DNA from 4 places in the Pseudomonas sp. TWI628 genome. Region 3 is predicted to be linked to each of the others. Evidence: riboswitches for the same ligand, from Rfam matches in the RefSeq annotation. Region 3 holds a riboswitch; each other region holds the start of a gene.
What was found. Region 3 has a riboswitch for cobalamin ahead of ABE528_RS25485 (ABC transporter substrate-binding protein). Riboswitches for the same ligand answer to the same signal wherever they lie in the genome.
Positions count from the first base shown of each region.

Region 1: another riboswitch for cobalamin. It lies ahead of ABE528_RS01930 (CbtB domain-containing protein); the one in region 3 lies ahead of ABE528_RS25485 (ABC transporter substrate-binding protein).
Region 2: another riboswitch for cobalamin. It lies ahead of cobW (cobalamin biosynthesis protein CobW); the one in region 3 lies ahead of ABE528_RS25485 (ABC transporter substrate-binding protein).
Region 4: another riboswitch for cobalamin. It lies ahead of cobO (cob(I)yrinic acid a,c-diamide adenosyltransferase); the one in region 3 lies ahead of ABE528_RS25485 (ABC transporter substrate-binding protein).

Region 1 covers NZ_JBDJMM010000002.1:84,027-87,423, reverse strand. Annotated here, with positions in the region: gene ABE528_RS01945 (hypothetical protein) at 1-232, opposite strand, end outside; gene ABE528_RS01940 (hypothetical protein) at 481-795, shown strand; gene ABE528_RS01935 (hypothetical protein) at 859-1,020, opposite strand; cobalamin riboswitch at 1,466-1,690, shown strand; gene ABE528_RS01930 (CbtB domain-containing protein) at 1,787-1,972, shown strand; gene ABE528_RS01925 (CbtA family protein) at 1,980-2,672, shown strand; gene ABE528_RS01920 (cobalamin biosynthesis protein) at 2,690-3,082, shown strand; gene cobM (precorrin-4 C(11)-methyltransferase) at 3,113-3,397, shown strand, end outside.
Region 2 covers NZ_JBDJMM010000009.1:79,696-83,092, forward strand. Annotated here, with positions in the region: gene cobN (cobaltochelatase subunit CobN) at 1-632, opposite strand, end outside; gene cobW (cobalamin biosynthesis protein CobW) at 636-1,703, opposite strand; cobalamin riboswitch at 1,803-2,014, opposite strand; gene fni (type 2 isopentenyl-diphosphate Delta-isomerase) at 2,181-3,227, shown strand; gene ABE528_RS09070 (LysR substrate-binding domain-containing protein) at 3,279-3,397, shown strand, end outside.
Region 3 covers NZ_JBDJMM010000043.1:6,417-9,813, forward strand. Annotated here, with positions in the region: gene ABE528_RS25475 (ABC transporter ATP-binding protein) at 1-82, opposite strand, end outside; gene ABE528_RS25480 (iron ABC transporter permease) at 79-1,092, opposite strand; gene ABE528_RS25485 (ABC transporter substrate-binding protein) at 1,092-2,102, opposite strand; cobalamin riboswitch at 2,211-2,409, opposite strand; gene ABE528_RS25490 (DUF1624 domain-containing protein) at 2,438-3,397, opposite strand, start outside.
Region 4 covers NZ_JBDJMM010000017.1:63,183-66,579, reverse strand. Annotated here, with positions in the region: gene ABE528_RS15030 (cobyrinate a,c-diamide synthase) at 1-1,219, opposite strand, end outside; gene cobO (cob(I)yrinic acid a,c-diamide adenosyltransferase) at 1,216-1,827, opposite strand; cobalamin riboswitch at 1,946-2,167, opposite strand; gene ABE528_RS15020 (hypothetical protein) at 2,334-2,912, shown strand; gene ABE528_RS15015 (tartrate dehydrogenase) at 2,915-3,397, opposite strand, start outside.

The sequences.
Region 1 (3,397 bases), on a different contig from region 3:
TACTTTCGACATACAGCTTGACCGAGTTGTCGCCATCGACTTCATAGGTTTTCACATTGCCTTGAAGTTCGCCTTTGACACACCCCAGATACGCGGGCGTGCTTCTGTCGGTAGTGCCGGACGTATAATCATGGCCATCGCGCACATCCCGGTTCTGTGCGCACCCGGCCATGAACAGCGTGGCAAAAGTGGTTAACAGTATTGCGCCTGTGACCGATCTTGAACTCTTCACGCGACACGCTCCTGCTGCCCCATCGAGAACTTACGAAAGAGTGGCCAAGCCGAACGCCCTTTTTTGGTTTTCGTGTGCCTATGGTACTGCGCAAAGTGCGCAGCACAATATGCTTGTTTGCTATATGGGCAAAGGCCCATTACGGGCAACTCTCACGCTTTCTCACTATTTCTTTAGCCGAACGGAACGATTTCAATCAGCCATGATTCTCATGCCTATCGACCCGGCACATCGATCAGGAGAGGCCCATGGTGTGGTGGTTGGACATACTCGCCCAGTTCGTGACTTCTGCGGGGCTCGCCGTGTTCAGTATCTTTGTGTTCTGGGCCTATACGCTGGCATTCGGCAGGACGTACAGCAAGCTGCTGTCAGTCGCATTGGCGGTGGCCTTGCTGGGCATCGCCGCTTTCCCCCATGGGGCGAGCTTCGCCATCAGCCAACAGGCGCTGCTGGAGGACGGCAGCGAGTTCCTGCTACTGGTCGCGGACGCGTTGGGTGTGATCAGCGCCGTGATGATTGCATCGTTCTTCTTCAACCCTGGGCGGTTGCTCGAAGAATCATGACGGCAACCGGGCTATCCGCTCAGCCCTTGGCCGGTGAGCGAACAGCCGTCTGTATCAATACTCTCAGCGTGGGCCGCCACCGTGCCCGCCGCCCATCATGCCTGGGCCACCATGCCCCCCACCATGCCCCCCACCGCCTCCTGGCGGCATGAACATCCAGCAACCTGCCAGCGTGGATACCAGTGCAGCCACCACGGCGGCACGCAATACATGCTTCAACTTCATTACAACGCTCCAAAAGGCAAAAACCGGTACCCTGCCTTATGGCAGGCAGGGCAGCGCTGCCAGTGTAAATTCCAGACCGGCCAGCCTGGGCGAGCTTTTACCTAACTTTACTGTTGCGTGGCCCAGGCCTGGCCGCAAGCGGAAGGCATGAAGTCAATGCTGCCTTGCGTCAGTAGCGACGATAGTCCTGGTGCCCCCCACGATCTTCATCGTAGTAATGCCGGTGGTGGTGACCCCCGTCGTGCCAGTAAGGCCAGCAGCCACTGAGCAACAACAACCCTGAAAACACGACAACCCATGCGGTCTTGCGTTTCATGTGCGTACCTCCGGCCAGGTGAAGCGAGGCCTTGCTTACGTTGGACTGCGCAAAAAAGCGAGGTTCGGGCCGCTCGCCTGCCGCTGATCTTGTTTCATCTGCATTTGACGCCACCCTCGCCGCGTGCTCTCCTTACGCCTTGCGTCAGGTGCCCCCATCGGGGGTGAAACGGGAAATCGGTGCGTCACAGGTCCTTGCCAGGGCCGGGCAAATCCGGTGCTGCCCCCGCAACGGTAAGCGAGCGAAGCGTCCAGACCACTGTGCCAGGCAGTCCGGCATGGGAAGGTGATGCTTTTCAAGGAGCCCTGCTCCTCCTCGCAAGCCCGGAGACCGGCCTGGCGTTCATGAACACCCCGCGGTGGGCGGGCGCTGTCGCATTCCCTTGGGCGCCTTGCACCCGGGATTGCCGCGCTTGTCCGTTGCCCTTACAAAAAAGCAGAGGATCGCGTCATGCCCGTCACCAGCGCCAAACACAGCATCGCCACTCCCGTCACCCTCAGCCAACGCCTGGTCATCGCCGTCGGCGCCAGCCTGCTCGGCCTGTGCCTGGTCTACTTTGCCGGGTTCTCGCACATCGAAGCCGTGCACAACGCCGCGCACGACACCCGCCACAGCGCTGCCTTCCCCTGCCACTGAGGCTGCCATGATCAAGCGAATTGCCCGCACAGCCGGGTTCAGCGGCCTGCTCGCCGCGCTGTTGCTGACCCTGCTGCAAAGCTTCTGGGTCGCACCGCTGATCCTCGAAGCGGAAACCTACGAATCGGCCGCCCCGGCTGCCGAACACCACATCCACGGCGAAGAGGCCGGCGCTGGCCACACCCACAGCGAAGAAGCCTGGTCGCCAGAAGATGGCTGGCAGCGCATCCTGTCGACCACCGGCGGCAATCTGGTGGTTGCCGTCGGCTTCGCCCTGATCCTCGCTGCGCTCTACAGCCTGCGTGAGCCGGGCCGTACCAGCACGGGCGCGCTGTGGGGGCTGGCCGGTTTCGCCGTGTTCTGCCTCGCCCCGACCCTGGGCTTGCCACCAGAACTGCCAGGCACCGCCGCCGCCGACCTCGGTCAGCGCCAGAGCTGGTGGGTCGGCACCGCCGCCGCGACCGCACTGGGCCTGGCCCTGCTGGTGTTCGCACGCCATGGCGTGCTCAAGGCACTGGGCGCGGTCTTGCTGGTGGTGCCCCACGTGATCGGTGCACCGCAGCCGGAAGTCCACGAAAGCCTGGCTCCGCAAACCCTGGAAGCTCAGTTCAAGATCGCCTCCTGGCTGACCAACGCGGCCTTCTGGGTGGCCTTGGGCCTGCTCAGCGCCTGGCTGTATCGCCGCTCCAGCCACGCCTGATGGCCATCGCGCAGCCAATGCCGGCGCTGTATGCCGGCTTGGGTTGCCGCCGGGGCTGCTCGGTGGACGTCCTCGAAGCCTTGCTGCAAGAGGTGCTGGAGCATCACAACCTGAATGCCACGGCACTTCGCGGCTTTGCCAGTATCGCCGGCAAGGCCGACGAGCCAGGCTTGCAACAACTCGCCGCACGTCACGCCCTGCCTTTGGTGGTTTTCGCTGCCGAACAACTGCAGGCGTTCGAGCCGCAGCTCAGCCACCGCTCCGCCGTCGCTTACGCCCACAGCGGCTGCTGGGGCGTCGCCGAGAGCTCGGCACTGGCCCTGGCCAGCCTCAGTCACGCCAGCGCCACACTCAGGGTGGCCCGCCAGGTGCGTGGCCCCGCTACCCTGGCACTGGCCTGCGCCGGATAATCGCTTCTTTCATCTTTTCAAGGATTTGCCATGACGGTCTACTTCATCGGCGCCGGCCCCGGCGACCCGGAACTGATCACGGTCAAGGGCCAACGCCTGATCCGCCAGTGCCCGGTGATCATCTATGCCGGCTCGCTGGTACCCGCCGCAGTGCTCGAAGGGCATCAGGCCGAGACGGTCATCAACAGTGCCGAACTGCACCTCGAACAAATCATCGACGCCATCCGCGCCGCACATGCCAACGGCCAGGACGTGGCCCGGGTGCACAGTGGCGACCCCAGCCTGTATGGCGCCATCGGCGAGCAAATCCGCCAC
Region 2 (3,397 bases), on a different contig from region 3:
AGATGCGAGCGATAGAACAGCAACGGGGCCACCGGGTATTCGGTGTTCCACTGACTGTACCAATCCTCGAGCAGCGCGCCTGGTTTGCGCGGGTGATACACCGAAGTCCGCGGCAAAGGCTGCGGTTCGTCCCACGGGTAATCGCGCCCCAGCCACTGATTGGCCAGGCATTTGAACAGGTTGACGGCATTGCGCTTGCCGCCCTGGCGCAGGTAATGCCAGAGGCGCTCGGCCGGCTCGCCGGTGACCGTGCCCAGGCCGGTAAGCTCTGGGTCCGGGCGGTCATCGCCGGGGACCAGGATCAACTGCACGCCCCGCGCCGCCAGCTCGACCAGCTGCTCGACGCCGTAGCGCCAGTAGCCGACACCACCGTGCAGCGACACCAGGATCACCTTGGCATGGCGCAGGACCTCGTCGACATACAGGTCCACCGAGGCATGGTTCTGCACCTGCATCGGGTTGGCCAGGCGCAGGCTAGGGAAGTCGTCTGGCAATTGCTCGGCGGTTTCGGCGAGCAATGCCAGATGCGAATCGCCGCTGCAGAGAATCACCAGGTCGGCGGGGGTCTGGCCGAGATCGGCGATGCTGTCGTCCGGCACGAAGCCGCCGGGCTGGGTCCGCAGCAGGTGCATGGGTCAGGCGCCCAGGGCCTGGCGCAGGCGCGCTTCCAGTTGCACGGCATCGAGGTCCTGGCCAATCAGCACCAGGCGGGTGATGCGTGGCTCGTCGGCGCGCCAGGCGCGGTCGAAGTGCTTGTCGAAACGGGTGCCCACGCCCTGTACCAGCAGGCGCATCGGCTTGCCGGGGATGGCCGCGAAACCTTTGGCACGCAGGATGCCGAACTCCACCACCAGCTGGGTCAGGGCATCGAGCAGCAGGCTTTCGTCGGCTTCGGGCAGGTCGATGGAGATCGAGTCGAAGGCGTCGTGGTCGTGATCGTCATGATCGTCGCCGTCATGGTGGGAATCATGATGGGTGCGACGGCCATCGATGTGCGCCTCGGCCTGCGCGCCCACGCCCAGCAGCACCTCCAGCGGCAGCCGGCCGCTGCTGGCTTCGATCACCTTGACGGCTGCTGGCAGCTCCTCGGCCACTTCGGCACGCACCTTGGCCAGGCCTTCGGCGTCGATCAGGTCGGCCTTGTTCAGCACCACCAGGTCGGCACTGGCCAGCTGGTCGGCGAACAGTTCGTGCAGCGGCGATTCGTGGTCCAGGTTGGGGTCGAGCTTGCGTTGCGCGTCGACCTGGTCCGGGTAGGCGGCGAAGGTGCCGGCGGCCACGGCCGGGCTGTCGACCACGGTAATGACTGCGTCGACGGTGCAGGCATTGCGGATTTCCGGCCACTGGAAGGCTTGCACCAAGGGTTTGGGCAGTGCCAGGCCGCTGGTTTCGATGAGGATGTGGTCGAGATCGCCGCGACGTGCAACCAGTTCGCGCATGACCGGGAAGAATTCTTCCTGCACCGTGCAGCACAGGCAGCCGTTGGCCAGTTCATAGACGCGGCCGCTGGCTTCTTCCTCGGTGCAGCCGATGCTGCATTGCTTGAGGATTTCGCCGTCGATGCCGAGCTCGCCGAATTCGTTGACGATGACCGCGATGCGGCGGCCTTGGGCGTTGTCGAGCATGTGGCGGAGCAAGGTGGTCTTGCCCGAGCCGAGGAAGCCGGTAACGATGGTGACGGGGAGCTTGGCCAGTGTTTTCATGTCGCGTTGCCCTTGGCAGGTTGGCGCGGGCACACGGGACGAGAGCCGCGGGCCAGGCCGGCCGGGCTTGTTCGCCACCGGATCACCCCGCCCGGTTGAAAGTCGAAATCGTCTCGAGGCAGGTCTCCTGGCTTGCACCGTGCCAGCGTTTCACAGAGGAGAAACTGGCGGGATGACGCCTTCCCGCGCGTTGGCGCAGTGGCTGTGTCGATCCGTGGTCGGTGCCTACAGTTGCGGGGGCAGCCGCGGCTTGTACCGCGTTCCCGTCTTAGCTTCGGCATGGCCGAAGAACCTCGAAGTCGCAAGGCTACGCGGGGGGTGGCGGGTGGTCAACTGGCAGGTGTCCGCCGACAGCCCTCACTGCGCCCCCCAAAGGAACCCGCACCATCCCCTGCTGCCTGATGCCTTACCGATATTTCAGCTTATCTATACAACACAATTGCCCCACAACTGCTGCCCCCTCAACACGGAGCCGGCATGAAGAAAAACCCGCTAAGCCAACGTAAGGACGATCACCTGGATATCGTGCTGACCACCAACACCACCCCACATGGCGTGGACCCAGGCTGGTCAGCACTGCGCTTCGAACATTGCGCATTGCCGGAAATGGCTCTGGACGACATAGACCTCAGCACCAACCTGTTCGGCTGTGCGCTACACGCCCCACTGCTGATCAGCTCCATGACCGGAGGCGCCGAACGCGCGCGCTTCATCAACCAGCACCTCGCCGAAGCCGCCCAGGCGCTTGGCATCGCCATGGGCGTCGGCTCGCAGCGGGTGAGCCTGCGTAGCGGCCAGGACCAGGGCCTGACCGGCGAGCTCCGACGCCTGGCACCGGATGTGCCGCTACTGGCCAACCTCGGCGCCGCCCAGCTGCAAGAGACCGATGGCCTGGACCTGGCGCGCCGCGCCGTCGACACCCTGCAGGCCAATGCCCTGATCATCCACCTGAACCCGCTGCAGGAAGCCGTACAGCCTGAAGGCGACCGTGACTGGCGCGGGGTGCTGAAACGCATCGAGGCCCTGACCACCCGGCTGCCAACACCCGTGATCGTCAAAGAAGTCGGTGCCGGCATTTCACCCCGCGTGGCGCGCATGCTCTGCGACGTGGGCGTGGCCATGATCGACGTGGCCGGTGCCGGTGGCACCAGCTGGGCAGCGGTGGAAGCCGAGCGCGCCGGCAACGCCGCCGAGCGCGAGATCGCCCTGGCATTTGCCGACTGGGGCATCCCGACCGCGCAGTGCCTGCTGGCGGTGCGCCGCGCCGTGCCGGAAATCAGCCTGATCGCCTCCGGCGGCGTGGCCAACGGCGTCGATGCCGCCAAGGCCATTCGCCTCGGTGCCGACCTGGTAGGCCAGGCTGCCAATGTACTGAGCGCGGCGATGATCTCCACCCAGGCGGTGGTGGAACATTTCGATATTCTTTTGCGCCAGTTGCGTATCGCCTGCTTCTGTACCGGCTCGCGCAACCTTGCGCAACTGCGCCGGGCGCGCTTGCTGCCGAGCAACCTGACGCCGCCATGAAGCAGGCGGCTGTGGCATGATCAGCGCCTCCCTTCACGCTGGCCTTTCTGCATGCTGATCGACGAAGAACTGACCCTGAAAAAGCTCGAGACCTTCCTCGCCTTCATGCGCAGCGGCAACCTCGGCCGCGCCGCCGCCGAGCTGTCCACCAGCGCAGTCAGCGTGCACCG
Region 3 (3,397 bases):
ACAGCACGGTGTTGCCCGACAGTTGCAGGCCCAGCCCGTGGCAGGTGAGTGGAGCGAGTTGCGCGCTATTCATAACGGTCATGGGCGCCCCCGGCGGCTGACCAGGATCAGCGCGAACACGGGCGCGCCGATCAAGGCGGTGACCACGCCGACCGGGATCACCTGGCCACTGATCAGCGTGCGCGACAGCACATCGGCGGCAATCAGGAACAGCGCCCCGCCCAGGGCGCTGGCCGGCAGCAGGCGGCTGTGGCCGGGGCCAAGCAGCAGGCGCAGGGCGTGGGGGATGACCAGGCCGACGAAACCGATGGCGCCGACGATCGACACCATCACGGCCGTTACCAGTGCCGCGCAACTGATCAGCAGCAACTGCGTGCGGCGCACAGCAATGCCCAGCGAGGCCGCCGAGTCGGCACCAAAGGTAAAGGCGTCCAGCGCCCGGCGGTACCACAGGCACACCAGCAGGCCGAACAGCGCCACGGGCAATGCTTGCCACACCGATGGCCAGCGCACGCCGCTGAGGTTGCCCAGCAGCCAGAACAGGATGCCGCGCGCCTGCTCTGCGCTGGCCGACTTGGTAATGAGGAAAGCGGTGACGGCCGTGAACAGCTGCGAGCCGGCGATCCCGGCGAGGATCACCTGGGCGTTGTTGCTGCTCGGCCCGGCCGCACGTGCCAGCACCAGCACCAGGGCAAACGCCGCCAGGGCGCCGATGAAGGCACCGCCGGACATGCTCAGGGCTGCGCTGCCCAGGCCCAGCAGGCCAACCAGCACCGCACCGGTCGAAGCGCCGGCGGACAGCCCGAGCAGGTAGGGCTCGGCCAGCGGGTTGCGCAGCAGCGCCTGGAGGATCACCCCGCAAGTCGCCAGCCCCGCGCCGCAGGCGGCGGCGACCAGGGCGCGGGTCAGGCGGTAGTTCCAGACGATGCCGGCGTCGATCGGATCGACCGGGTAGCCGGCCTGCCACAGGTGGTTGGCCAGCACCTGGTAGACCACCTGCGGCGACAGGTTGGTTTCGCCGATGGCGGTGCCGGCCAACACCGCCGCGATCAGGGCCAGCAAGGCCAGGGCGCTGTAGAGCAGGGCTTTCATCACTGCGCCGCTTTACCGCTGGCGAAGGCCGCAGACAAGGTCTGCAGGCCGCGGAACAGGCGAATGCCGGCCTGCATGGCGTCGGCATCGAGGATGATGATGCGCTGGTTCCTTACTGCGTCCATGTTCTTCGTCACCGGGTCGTTGCGCAGGAATTCGAGCTTCTTCTGGTAATCGTCGGCGGGGTAGCGGCGGCGGTCCATGCGCGCGATGATCAGCCAGGTCGGGTTGGCCTTGGCCAGGGTTTCCCAGCCCACCGTCGGCCATTCCTCGGTCGACTCGACCACGTTGCGCACGCCTAGGGTCCGCAGCATGAAGTCGGCCACGCCCTGGCGACCGGCAACGTAGGGGTCGATGGCGAGGTCAGCGCTGGAGAACCAGAACAATGCCGACGTATTGGTCAGGTCCTTGCCGCTCAGCCGCTGTTTCGCGCTGTCCAGGCGTGCCTTGAGGTCGGCATTGAGTGCGGCACCGCGGTCCTGCACATCGAAGATCTGGGCCAGCTGGCTGACACTCTTGTAGATGCTATCGACCTGGAACGCCTGCAGGCGGGTGCCGTCGGCGCCGACCAGGTTGTCCTTGCCTTCGCAGTCCGAGGGCAGCAGGTAGGTTGGAATGTTCAGCTCGCTGAACTGTTCACGGGTAGCGACCGCGCCCTGGGCGCCGACCATCCACTCGAACTGCACCGCCACCAGTTGCGGGCGCTTGCCGACCACGGCTTCGAAGCTGGGTTCGTTGTCGGCCAGGCGCGGCACCTTGGCGTTCAGCGCCTGGTATTCGGGCAGCACGTTGTTGAACCACAGCGAGGTGCCGGCCAGCTTGTCACCCAGGCCCAGGGCGTAAAGCATCTCGGTGCCGGCCTGGCCGATGGTGACTGCACGCTCGGGTGCCTGGGCAAAGGTCAGCGGTGCGCCGCAGTTGTCGACAGTCAGCGGGTAGTGGCTGGCGGCGGCCTGGGCCAGGCCAGTGAGGCTCAGGCTGGCGAGCAAGGTGGCGATACGGGGCAGCATGCTGGGCGATCTCCTATCGGACAGTTCGGGTGAGGAACGCACGGACAGGCATCGCCAAACCCCTGCGCGTGCAGGGGCAACACGAATGGCCATCCCGGACACCCCGCCGGTTGGTGAATGTTTGCCGGCAGGTCTCCTGACTGGTGCGTCCTCGCCCGGCTCCGGCCTTCCCGGATCAGGGTCCAGTGGCATTGATGGAGCAGGCTCGGCACCTACAGTTGCGGGGGCAGTTCCGATTGGCACGCCTTGGGCGGACCCGGGATTCCCTATTATTTCCGTGGTGGAAACCGGCGGGCCGCATGGTAGACCATCAGGCCGCCGGGCAAAAGGTCAAATCAGAAGTACTTCAGCCAGCGGATGTCGCGCCGGCGCGCCTTGAGCCGGGCAAACCAGCGCACCGGCAGGTACAGCGCGGTCGCCAGCAGCAGCGCGCCCAGCCACACCGCGCCAATGCCGTCGAAGCCGAAGTAGTCGCCGTGGTTGAGGCCCAACAGCGCCACGCAGGCCAGGTACAGCAGCTTGAGCACGTACAGGTGCAGCAGGTAGAAGAACATCGGCGCTGCGCCGAACACCGCCAGGGCGCTGATCCAGCGGGCCCGCCCTGCACGCTCGAAGGCGCGCAGCAACAGCAGGCCGCAACCCAGGGTCAGTGCCAGGAACAGCAGCGAAGGTGGGTACTTGGTGATGTTGAAGAAGCTCATCAATGTCTGGATGACGGTCGGGTAGCCGCTCCATGGCGCCTCGCCGTAGCCGTTGTAGAGGCGTAGCACCATGAAGCCGAGCAGGGCGATGACGCCGGCCAGCAGCAGGCGGTGCTGGCGCTCGCCGGCGTCACTGCCACGGGCGAACCACGGGCCGAGGCCGTAGCCCAGGGCGATCACGCCGATCCACGGCAGCACCGGGTAGGAGGTGCGCAGGCGCAGGCTGTCCGAGACTTCCAGCCAGCCACGGTCATGCAGAATCGCCCACGGCACGTGCAGGGCCGATTCCACGCCGAAGTGCAGGCCATCGAGCAGGTTGTGGCCGGCGATGATCAGCGCACCCAGGGCGAGCAGGGCAGGGCGCGGCAGCCACACCAGCAGCGACAGGGCGATCATGCTCACGCCGATGGCCCAGATCACCTGCATGTAGACCACGCTCGGCGGCAGCTGAAAGGTCCAGGCGAAGTTGACCAGGGTGAACTCCAGCAGCACCAGGAACAGCCCACGTTTGAACAGGAACGCCGAAACATCGCTGCGGCCCTGGTACTTCTCGCCATACAGCCAGGCCGACAGGCCGGTGAGCAGGACGAACAC
Region 4 (3,397 bases), on a different contig from region 3:
CCAGCCGATACACCGCTTCGTTGCCGCGCCCGCCGTTGGGGCTCAGGCCCCGGGCGATCGGCTCCAGGCCGGTGCTGGTCAGCGAATGGTGGTAGGTGTGCCCGCGCAGGGTGCCTTCCGGCAGTTCCACGGCCTGCAGGGCCAGGGCCGCCAGGCGCTTTTGCATGCTCGCCTCGCCCGGCAGCAGGCCGAGCAGTTCGGCACGCTCGCCAGCGACATCGGTCAGCGCATCGAGCAGGTACAGCATGCCGCCGCACTCGGCCAGCAACGGCTTGCCCTGGGCGTGATGGGCACGGATCGCCTCGCACATCGGCGTATTGGCAGCCAGTGCCTGGTGATGCAGTTCCGGATAACCCCCTGGCAGATACAGGCTGTCCACTACCGGCAGGTCACGATCATGCAAAGGGGAGAAAAACGACAGATGCGCGCCCAGGTCGCGCAACAGATCAAGGTTCGCGCCGTAGGTGAAGGCGAACGCTTCGTCACGTGCCACGCCGATGCGCACACCGCTCAGCGACCCAGCACACGGCTGCGGTTCAGGCGCGGCAAACGCTACCGGCGGCGGCAAGGCGGCATCGCAGCTGGCGCCGAGGGCTTCGGCAGCGGCATCAAGGCGGGCATCCAGGTCGTTCAGTTCGCTGGCCTGGACCAGACCCAAGTGGCGACTGGGCAGCTCGATACCGCGCTCACGCGACAGGCCGCCATACCAGCGCAGGCCTTCGGTCAAGCTGCCTTCGAGCAGTTGCGCATGGCGCAGGCTGCCGACACGGTTGGCCAGTACGCCCGCGAACGGCAGGTCGGCTTGGTAGCGCGCCAGCCCGAGGGCCAGGGCGCCGAAGGTCTGGGCCATGGCGGTACCGTCGATCACCGCCAGCACCGGCACGCCGAAATGACGCGCCAGGTCAGCGCTGGACGGGGTGCCATCGAACAGGCCCATTACCCCTTCGATCAGGATCAGGTCGGCTTCTTCTGCGGCTTGCCACAGCAGGCGACGGCTTTCCTCGGCACCGATCATCCACAGGTCGAGCTGGTACACCGGCGCGCCGCTGGCCCGCTCCAGAATCATAGGGTCAAGGAAATCAGGGCCACACTTGAACACCCGCACCTTACGCCCAAGGTTGCGGTGCAGGCGGGCCAAGGCTGCGGTCACGGTGGTCTTGCCCTGGCCGGAGGCGGGGGCGGCGATCAGCACCGCCGGGCAGCTGCGCGTTTCACTCACAGTTCGACGCCCTTCTGTGCGCGGATACCGGCCTGGAAGGCGTGCTTGAGCATACCCATCTCGGTGACGGTGTCGGCCAGTTCGATCATCTCGGGCTTGGCTGCACGGCCGGTGACGATCACATGCTGCATCGGTGGCCGAGCCTGAATGTCGCTCAGCACCTGGTCGAGGTCGAGGTAGCCGTGCTTGAGGGCGATGTTCAGCTCGTCGAGCACCACGAACTGCACGCTCGGGTCTTGCAGCAACTGGCGTGAGACCGCCCAGGCGGCTTCGGCGGCGGCGATGTCGCGCTGGCGGTCCTGGGTCTCCCAGGTGAAGCCCTCGCCCATCACGTGATAGCGCACCTGCTCGGGGAAGCGCCGGAAGAACAGCTCTTCACCAGTGCTGTTGCGGCCCTTGATGAACTGCACCACGCCGCACTGCATGCCATGGCCCAAAGCGCGGGCCAGCATGCCGAAGGCCGAGCTGCTCTTGCCCTTGCCGTTGCCGGTGAGCACCAGCAGCAGGCCACACTCGTTGGGGGAATTGGCAATGCGCTCGTCGATGACCGCCTTCTTGCGCTGCATGCGCGCCAGGTGGCGTTCGTCGCGTTCGGTGGATTCGCTCATGAAGGGTTCTCCGCAGGCTGGCGCCACATGAAATGCGACGACAGGTAATAGGCGGGCAGACGGAGAACGCGCAGGAGCCATGGCCGCAGCCACGGTGCACCGCGCATCACCCTCCGTGATGCCGTTGGCAGTTCCAGGCCGGTCTCCGGGCTCGTGAGCGGGCAATCGGCCCTGGCCTGCGCGCCTTCCCGGGTATTCGTACCCAGTGGCCCTGCGCGGCCGCTACTCACCTACCGTTGCGGGGGCAGCGCCGGAATCGCGCCATGCTGGCGACCACCGGCTTCCCAGTTTCACCCTGCCCAGTCGGGGCTGGCAGGGCACCTGAAACACGCCGCGAAGGTTAGAGGGTTGCACTGGGAGCGTCAATCGAACGGGGCCTTTTACTTCGGCAGAACTGGCCAGGGTCAATGGCCGATCCGCCAGCTTGTGCCACACTGAGCGCAGTGATATCACATAGCCATCACTTTGCACTGAACGCGATCACAACGATAACAGGAGTGCGTAGCATGCAAGGCCAGATCATCAACAACCCGCACCTGGAGTTTCTGCAACCGGTACTGGAGCGCTGGGTAGACTGCATCGACCGCTTCAACCAGTTCAATGGTGATGCCGAGGCCCCCTACTGGCACGGCACCGCCGCCAACATCGGCATACTCGCCGCAGCCGCCTGGCAGGCCGAACTGGCAGCACTGCCGCAGTTTGCCAGCAAGAAGCAACGTGACGAGGGCGAGCAGGAGAGGCGCTGCGACCTGTCGATCTGCAGCGCCGACGAGGCGCTTTACCTGAGCGTGAGCCAGCGCTGGCCAAAAATCGCCCAGCTGGACATGGAAGCAGCCCTGCAGGAAACCGCCACCCTCGCCCGCCAAGTGGCCTACCCCAGCCAGCTGAAGGCCGGTGCACTGTTCGTCACACCCTGGAAGGCAGGCCAGCATGCCAGCCCGGAAGAACTGCAAGACTTGGTCGATGACCTGCAGAAGCACACAGCCTGTGCCATTGCCTGGTACTTCCCTTATGCCTATCGCAAGCTGCACAACGAGCTGGGCCAGTATTTCCCTGGGGTGGCACTGCTGCTGAAGCAGGCCTGAGTTTAACGGCGGATCAGCGCCAGCACCGCATCGGTCACCTCACGCGTGGTGGCCTTGCCGCCCAGGTCCGGCGTGTGCAGGCCGCTTTCGGTCACTGCTTCGATGGCCGCCATCAACTCACGCGCAGCGGCGGCCTCGCCCAGGTGCTCAAGCATCATTACCGCGGTCCAGAAAGTCGCGACCGGGTTGGCCACGCCCTTGCCGGTGATGTCGAAGGCCGAGCCGTGGATCGGTTCGAACATCGACGGGAATTCGCGGTTCGGGTTGAGGTTGGCAGTGGGCGCGATGCCCAGGCTGCCAGACAGCGCAGCGGCCAGGTCCGAGAGGATGTCGGCATGCAGGTTGGTCGCTACCACCACATCCAGCTGTTCGGGCTTGAGCACCATGGTGGTGGTCACGGCGTCCACCAGTTCACGGGTGGTGCGCACGTCCGGGTAATCCTGGGCCACCTCCGCGAACACCTCATCCCACAGCACCATGCCGTG